Regions from separate parts of the Streptomyces sp. NPDC030799 genome, predicted to be linked through region 2. Evidence: predicted binding sites of a transcription regulator. Region 2 holds the regulator's gene; the other holds the start of a gene.

Region 1 (3,456 bases), on a different contig from region 2:
CTTCGTCAGGAGCGCTTGGCTCAGTGGGCGTGGCCGTGGCCGTGGCCCGCGGCGGCCGGCTCTTCCTCTTCCTTCTTCTCGACGACCAGGGTCTCGGTCGTGAGCAGCAGGGAGGCGATGGAGGCGGCGTTCTCCAGGGCGGAGCGGGTGACCTTCACCGGGTCGATGACGCCGGCCTTGACCAGGTCGCCGTACTCGCCGGTGGCGGCGTTGTAGCCCTGCCCCTTCTCCAGGTCCTTGACCTTGGAGACGATGACGTAGCCCTCCTGGCCGGCGTTCTCGCCGATCCAGCGCAGCGGCTCGACCACGGCGTTGCGGACGACCGCGACACCGGTGGCCTCGTCGCCGGTCTTGTCGAGGTTGCCCTCCAGGACCTTGGAGGAGTGGACCAGCGCGGAGCCACCACCGGAGACGATGCCCTCCTCGACCGCGGCGCGGGTCGCGGAGATGGCGTCCTCCAGACGGTGCTTCTTCTCCTTCAGCTCCACCTCGGTGGCGGCGCCGACCTTGATCACGCACACGCCGCCGGCCAGCTTCGCGAGGCGCTCCTGGAGCTTCTCGCGGTCCCAGTCGGAGTCGGTGTTCTCGATCTCGGCCTTGATCTGGGCGACGCGGCCCGTCAGGTCCTCCTGCTTGCCGGCACCCTCGACGATGGTGGTGTCGTCCTTGGTGACGGTGACGCGGCGGGCGGAGCCGAGCACGTCCAGGCCGACCTGGTCGAGCTTGAGGCCGACCTCCTCGGAGATGACGGTGGCGCCGGTGAGGATCGCCATGTCCTGCAGCATCGCCTTGCGGCGGTCGCCGAAGCCGGGGGCCTTCACCGCGACGGCGTTGAAGGTGCCGCGGATCTTGTTGACGACCAGGGTCGACAGGGCCTCGCCCTCGACGTCCTCGGCGATGATCAGCAGCGGCTTGGAGGCGCCGGCCTGGATGACCTTCTCCAGCAGCGGCAGCAGGTCCTGGATGGAGCTGATCTTGCCCTGGTTGATGAGGATGTACGGGTCGTCGAGGACGGCCTCCATACGCTCCTGGTCCGTCACGAAGTACGGCGACAGGTAGCCCTTGTCGAAGGCCATGCCCTCGGTGAAGTCCAGCTCCAGACCGAAGGTGTTGGACTCCTCGACGGTGATGACACCGTCCTTGCCGACCTTGTCCATCGCCTCGGCGATCAGCTCGCCGACCTGCTGGTCCTGGGCGGACAGCGCGGCGACGGCGGCGATGTCGGACTTCTCGTCGATCGGGCGGGCGGAAGCCAGCAGGTCGTCGGAGACGGCCTTGACGGCGGCGTCGATGCCCTTCTTCAGGGCGGCCGGGGAGGCGCCGGCGGCGACGTTCTTCAGGCCCTCACGGACCAGCGCCTGGGCGAGGACGGTGGCGGTGGTGGTGCCGTCACCCGCGATGTCGTTGGTCTTGGTCGCCACCTCCTTCACCAGCTGCGCGCCGAGGTTCTCGTACGGGTCCTCGATCTCGACCTCGCGGGCGATCGTGACACCGTCGTTGGTGATGGTGGGGGCGCCGAACTTCTTGTCGATGACGACGTTGCGGCCACGGGGGCCGATCGTCACCTTCACCGTGTCGGCCAGCTTGTTGACGCCGCGCTCGAGGGCGCGACGGGCGTCCTCGTCGAACTTCAGGATCTTCGCCATGACAGCGGGAGCCCTCTCGGAAATCTATGGGTGACAAGACAACTGCGCCCCGGGCGCCCGGCTTCTTATCGGTCGCGGGGGGCCAGGGGCGCAGCTCAGAAACTTCGAGGTGGAGTTACTTCTCGATGATCGCGAGAACGTCGCGAGCCGAGAGGACGAGGTACTCCTCGCCGTTGTACTTCACCTCGGTGCCGCCGTACTTGCTGTACAGGACGACGTCGCCGACCTTGACGTCGAGCGGAAGGCGCTCGCCGTTCTCGAACCGGCCCGGGCCCACGGCGAGGACGGCGCCCTCCTGGGGCTTCTCCTTCGCGGTGTCCGGGATGACCAGGCCAGAGGCCGTGGTCTGCTCGGCGTCCAGCGGCTGGACCACGATGCGGTCCTCGAGCGGCTTGATGGCAACCTTGGAGCTGGCGGTCGTCACGATCCGACCTCCCCCTTCGGAGATCTCACGGGGTTAACTGTCTGAGGTGGCGACCAGGTCGATCCGTCGTCGCGGGTGCCGGACCTGCCCGTCGCTTTTTTGGCACTCTCCAGTGGGGAGTGCCAGAGCCGAGACTATGACTGCGGTTAGCACTCGGTCAAGCGGAGTGCCAATGCCGTGCGGCGCGTCGGCCGTTTCTTCGTCGGCGCCGGCGTTCTTCGGTGGCCCGGGGCTGCCCCGCCCTCCCGGGGTCTCCCCGCCGGACGGGCTGTTCATTGCAGGTAGTTTTCGAGGCTCCCCACCGTCAGGCCCCTCTGCTGCACCCTGCGGAGCACCCTCGTCGTGCGCTCCCGCAGGCTCGGGCCCGTTGTCTCGTCCGGGCCGATCAGGATGATGTCGCCGGGGCGGAGATGGTGCGGGCCGTGGGTGTAGACGAGGTCGGTCGGGGTCACGGCGGTGCGCCAGAGGACGAGTGCGGAGATGCCGCAGTCGGAGGCCGCGCGCAAGGTGGTGGTGTCGTACGAGCCGTACGGCGGGCGGAAGAGGTGGGGACGCAGGCCGAGGCGGGAGCCGAGCCGGTCCTGCTGGCCACAGATCTCGGCACGCTGGCCGGCGTAGGGCAGCCCGGACAGCGCGCGGTGGTCGAGGGTGTGGTTCTCGATGCCGGCGCCCAGCCGGTGCAGGCGGGCGAAGTGGCCGTAGCCGGGGCCGGCGGCACTGTCGGTGAGGAACATGCTGAGGGGCAGCCGGAGTTCGCGGACCATGTCGACGAAGCGGGGGTCCTTGTCGGCGCCGTCGTCGTAGGTCAGGAACACGACCCGGTCACGGGTGGGGACGTGGTCCATGACGCGGGGCAGGACGCGGCCGGCGGTGTGCGGGGCGAGGGCCAGCGTGCGGGCGGCGCGGCGCGGCGGGCGGGCGAGGGGCTCGGTCAGCCCCCAGCGGAGGTAGGGCCGGTCGGGGGCGGGGCCGGTCGGGTGTACGCCCTCGGCCGCCTTCTTGCCGAGGCGCTCGATCGGGTCGACGGACTGGGCACAGCCGGTGAGGAGGAGGCCCGACGCGAGCAGCACGGCCAGACCCCGGCCGAGACGCTCCCCTCCGCCCCTGGCCGGCACCCCCTCGCCGGCGGCCGGCACACGTCCCGCGTCCCGGACGTACCGCGCCCGCGGGCCGCCGCGCCCCGCGCTCCCCCGCACCCGCACCCGCACCGGGCCGCCGGAGCCCGCCCTCCCCTCCGCCTGCTCCTTGCCGCTCCCCCCGTGGCTCACAGGTAGTCCTCCAGGCGGGCCACGGCGTAGCCCTCGCGGGTGACCTTGTTCAGGAAGCGGCGCATGTCGTCGATCATCGTGCCGTTCCAGTCGGAGCGGCCTCGGAAGTGGGTGAGGA
Region 2 (3,456 bases):
GGCGTCCGGACCCGGGGCGAAGGACGACACGATCGACGGCAGGTCGTCCACGCCCTCCAGGTACTCCACCACCACGCCCTCGATGCGCAGGTCGTCGCCCCACACCTTCTCGACCAGCTCGGCGTCGTGCCGGCCCTCGACGTAGATGCGGCCGGCGCGGGCCACGCGGGCGCGGGCGCCGGGGACGGCGACCGAACCGGAGGCCGTACGGGTGGGCCGTACCGGACCGCCGGAAGGCCTCACCAGCGTCACCACGCGCCCCTCCAGCAGGAAGCCCCGCGGCTCCAGCGGGAACACCCGGTGCTTGCCGAAGCGGTCCTCCAGCGTCACCGTGCCCGCCTCGCAGCGGATCACCGCCCCGCAGAACCCGGTACCGGGCTCCTCCACCACCAGGCCGGGCTCCGCCGGTACCTCCGGCACCGGCTTCGGCTTCTTCCACGGTGGGGTCAGGTCGGCGGAGTACTGGCGCATTCGAGTGACGATAGGAGAAGCCGTACGGCCGCGCTCACGACACGCCGAAACGCGTGGCCAGCTCGTCGCGTTGCCGTCGCACGAACCCCGCGTCCACCACCGCTCCGTGACCGGGCACGTACAGCGCGTCCTCGCCGCCCAGGGACAGCAGGCGGTCCAGGGCGTCCGGCCAGCGGGACGGGACCGCGTCCGGGCCGGCCTGGGGTTCGCCGGACTCCTCGACGAGGTCGCCGCAGAAGACCACCTCCGGGTCCCCCGGCACCAGCACCACCAGATCGTGGGCCGTGTGCCCCGGGCCCACGTTGGCCAGCAGCGCCTGGCGGCCGTCGCCGAGGTCCAGCGTCCACTCGCCGGAGACCGGATGCCAGGGCGGGACCAGCGCGTCCACCGCCTCGTCGGCGTCCGCGACCGGCAGGCCGTTCCTGATCGCGTCCAGGCGCAGTTCCTCCCGCTCGTACGCGAAGACCGCGTCCAGGCCCACCGCGCCGTACACCTCCGCCCCGGCGAACGCCGCAGCCCCGAAGACATGATCGAAGTGGGGGTGGGTCAGCGCGAGATGGGTCACACGGCCGCCGGTCAGTTCCTCGGCCTGTGCCCGCAGCCGCGCGCCCTCGGCCAGACTGGAACCGGCGTCCACCATCAGGGCCGTACCGGCCCCGAGGACCAGCCCGGCCGTGCAGTCCCAGCCCGCGAGGCGGCAGCGCCCGACCCCGGCGGCAAGCCGCTCCCACCCCAGCTCTTCCCAAGTCACCGTCATACCGCGACGCTAGCTGCACAGGCCGCCGCGACCGCACCGACCTTGCCCCGGGTGTACCCGACAGCCGTACACTGGGCCCGGGAACGCTGGCACTCGCGTGCGAAGAGTGCCAGGCGGACGAACCGCGGAACAGAGGGGACGACGTGCTGGAGGTGCGCGCGAATGCTGAGTGAACGCAGGCTTCAGGTACTGCGCGCCATCGTCCAGGACTACGTCGGCACCGAGGAGCCGGTCGGGTCGAAGGCCCTGACCGAGCGGCACAACCTCGGGGTCTCCCCGGCCACCGTCCGCAACGACATGGCGGCCCTGGAGGACGAGGGGTTCATCGCGCAGCCGCACACCAGCGCGGGGCGCATCCCCACCGACAAGGGCTACCGGCTGTTCGTGGACAAGCTCGCGGGCGTGAAGCCGATGACCGCGCCCGAGCGGCGGGCCATCCAGAACTTCCTGGAGGGCGCCGTCGACCTCGACGACGTCGTGGCGCGCACGGTACGGCTGCTCGCGCAGCTGACCCGGCAGGTCGCCGTCGTGCAGTACCCGTCCCTGACCCGGTCCACCGTCCGGCACGTGGAGCTGCTCTCGCTCGCTCCCGCGCGCGTGATGCTCGTGCTGATCACGGACACCGGACGGGTCGAGCAGCGGATGGTCGACTGCCCGGCGCCCTTCGGCGAGGCTTCGCTCGCCGATCTGCGCGCCCGGCTGAACAGCCGGGTCGCGGGCCGCCGGTTCACGGACGTGCCGAGGCTGGTCGAGGACCTTCCGGAGGCCTTCGAGGCCGAGGACCGCGGTACGGTCTCGACGGTGCTCTCCACTCTCCTGGAGACGCTCGTCGAGGAGAACGAGGAGCGGCTGATGATCGGCGGCACCGCCAATCTCACCCGCTTCGGGCATGACTTTCCCCTCACGATCCGACCCGTGCTGGAGGCCCTTGAGGAGCAGGTCGTGCTCCTCAAGCTCCTCGGCGAGGCGAAGGATCCGGGCGTGACCGTGCGCATCGGGCACGAGAACGCCCACGAGGGGCTCAACTCCACCTCGGTGGTGTCGGTGGGCTACGGTTCGGGCGGCGAGGCGGTTGCCAAGCTCGGCGTGGTCGGACCGACCCGCATGGACTACCCGGGAACGATGGGAGCGGTACGCGCAGTGGCACGGTACGTCGGACAGATCCTGGCGGAGTCGTAAGTGGCCACGGACTACTACGCCGTTCTCGGCGTGCGCCGCGACGCGTCGCAGGATGAGATCAAGAAGGCGTTCCGTCGGCTCGCGCGCGAGCTGCACCCGGACGTCAACCCGGATCCGAAGACCCAGGAGCGGTTCAAGGAGATCAACGCCGCTTACGAGGTGCTGTCGGACCCGCAGAAGAAGCAGGTCTACGACCTCGGCGGCGACCCGCTCTCGCAGTCCGGCGGTGCCGGTGCGGGCGGCTTCGGGGCCGGCGGCTTCGGCAACTTCTCCGACATCATGGACGCGTTCTTCGGTACGGCGTCGCAGCGCGGGCCGCGCTCGCGCACCCGGCGCGGCCAGGACGCGATGATCCGGATCGAGGTCGAGCTGGACGAGGCGGCCTTCGGGACCACCAAGGACATCCAGGTCGACACCGCGATCGTCTGCAACACCTGCAACGGCGAGGGCGCGGCACCCGGTACGACCGCCCAGACATGTGACATGTGCCGTGGCCGTGGCGAGGTCTCGCAGGTCACCCGGTCCTTCCTGGGCCAGGTCATGACGTCGCGTCCCTGCCCCCAGTGCCAGGGCTTCGGCACCGTGGTCCCGACCCCGTGCCCGGAGTGCGCCGGTGACGGCCGTGTCCGTTCCCGTCGCACGCTCACCGTCAAGATCCCGGCCGGTGTCGACAACGGCACACGGATCCAGCTCGCCGGTGAGGGCGAGGTCGGGCCCGGCGGCGGTCCGGCCGGTGATCTGTACGTCGAGATCCACGAGCTGCCGCACCCGACGTTCCAGCGGCGCGGTGACGACCTGCACTGCACGGTCACGATCCCGATGACGGCGGCGGCGCTCGGCACCAAGGTGCCGCTGGAGACCCTGGACGGCATGGAGGAGGTCGACATCCGGCCCGGCACCCAGTCCGGCCAGTCGATTCCGCTGCACAACCGGGGCGTCACGCATCTGCGCGGCGGCGGCCGGGGCGACCTGATCGTGCACGTCGAGGTGCAGACCCCGACCAAGCTGGACCCCGAGCAGGAGCGACTGCTGCGCGAGCTGGCCAAGCT

The links. The regulator HrcA, encoded in region 2, represses chaperone genes, less so after heat shock. The targets are predictions, from matches to a motif close to TTNGCACTCNGNNNNNCNGAGTGCNAA.
Region 1: a site for HrcA is predicted at 2,217-2,243, ahead of groES (co-chaperone GroES). Genes of this name have one in related genera too.

The regions. Positions count from the first base shown of each region.
Region 1 is NZ_JBVIDS010000007.1:184,615-188,070, forward strand. It holds gene groL (chaperonin GroEL) at 21-1,646, opposite strand; gene groES (co-chaperone GroES) at 1,762-2,070, opposite strand; gene ACZ41I_RS19350 (polysaccharide deacetylase family protein) at 2,343-3,185, opposite strand; gene ACZ41I_RS19355 (polysaccharide deacetylase family protein) at 3,335-3,456, opposite strand, start outside.
Region 2 is NZ_JBVIDS010000001.1:346,221-349,676, forward strand. It holds gene ACZ41I_RS01460 (DUF3097 domain-containing protein) at 1-471, opposite strand, end outside; gene ACZ41I_RS01465 (MBL fold metallo-hydrolase) at 506-1,228, opposite strand; gene hrcA (heat-inducible transcriptional repressor HrcA) at 1,391-2,407, shown strand; gene dnaJ (molecular chaperone DnaJ) at 2,408-3,456, shown strand, end outside.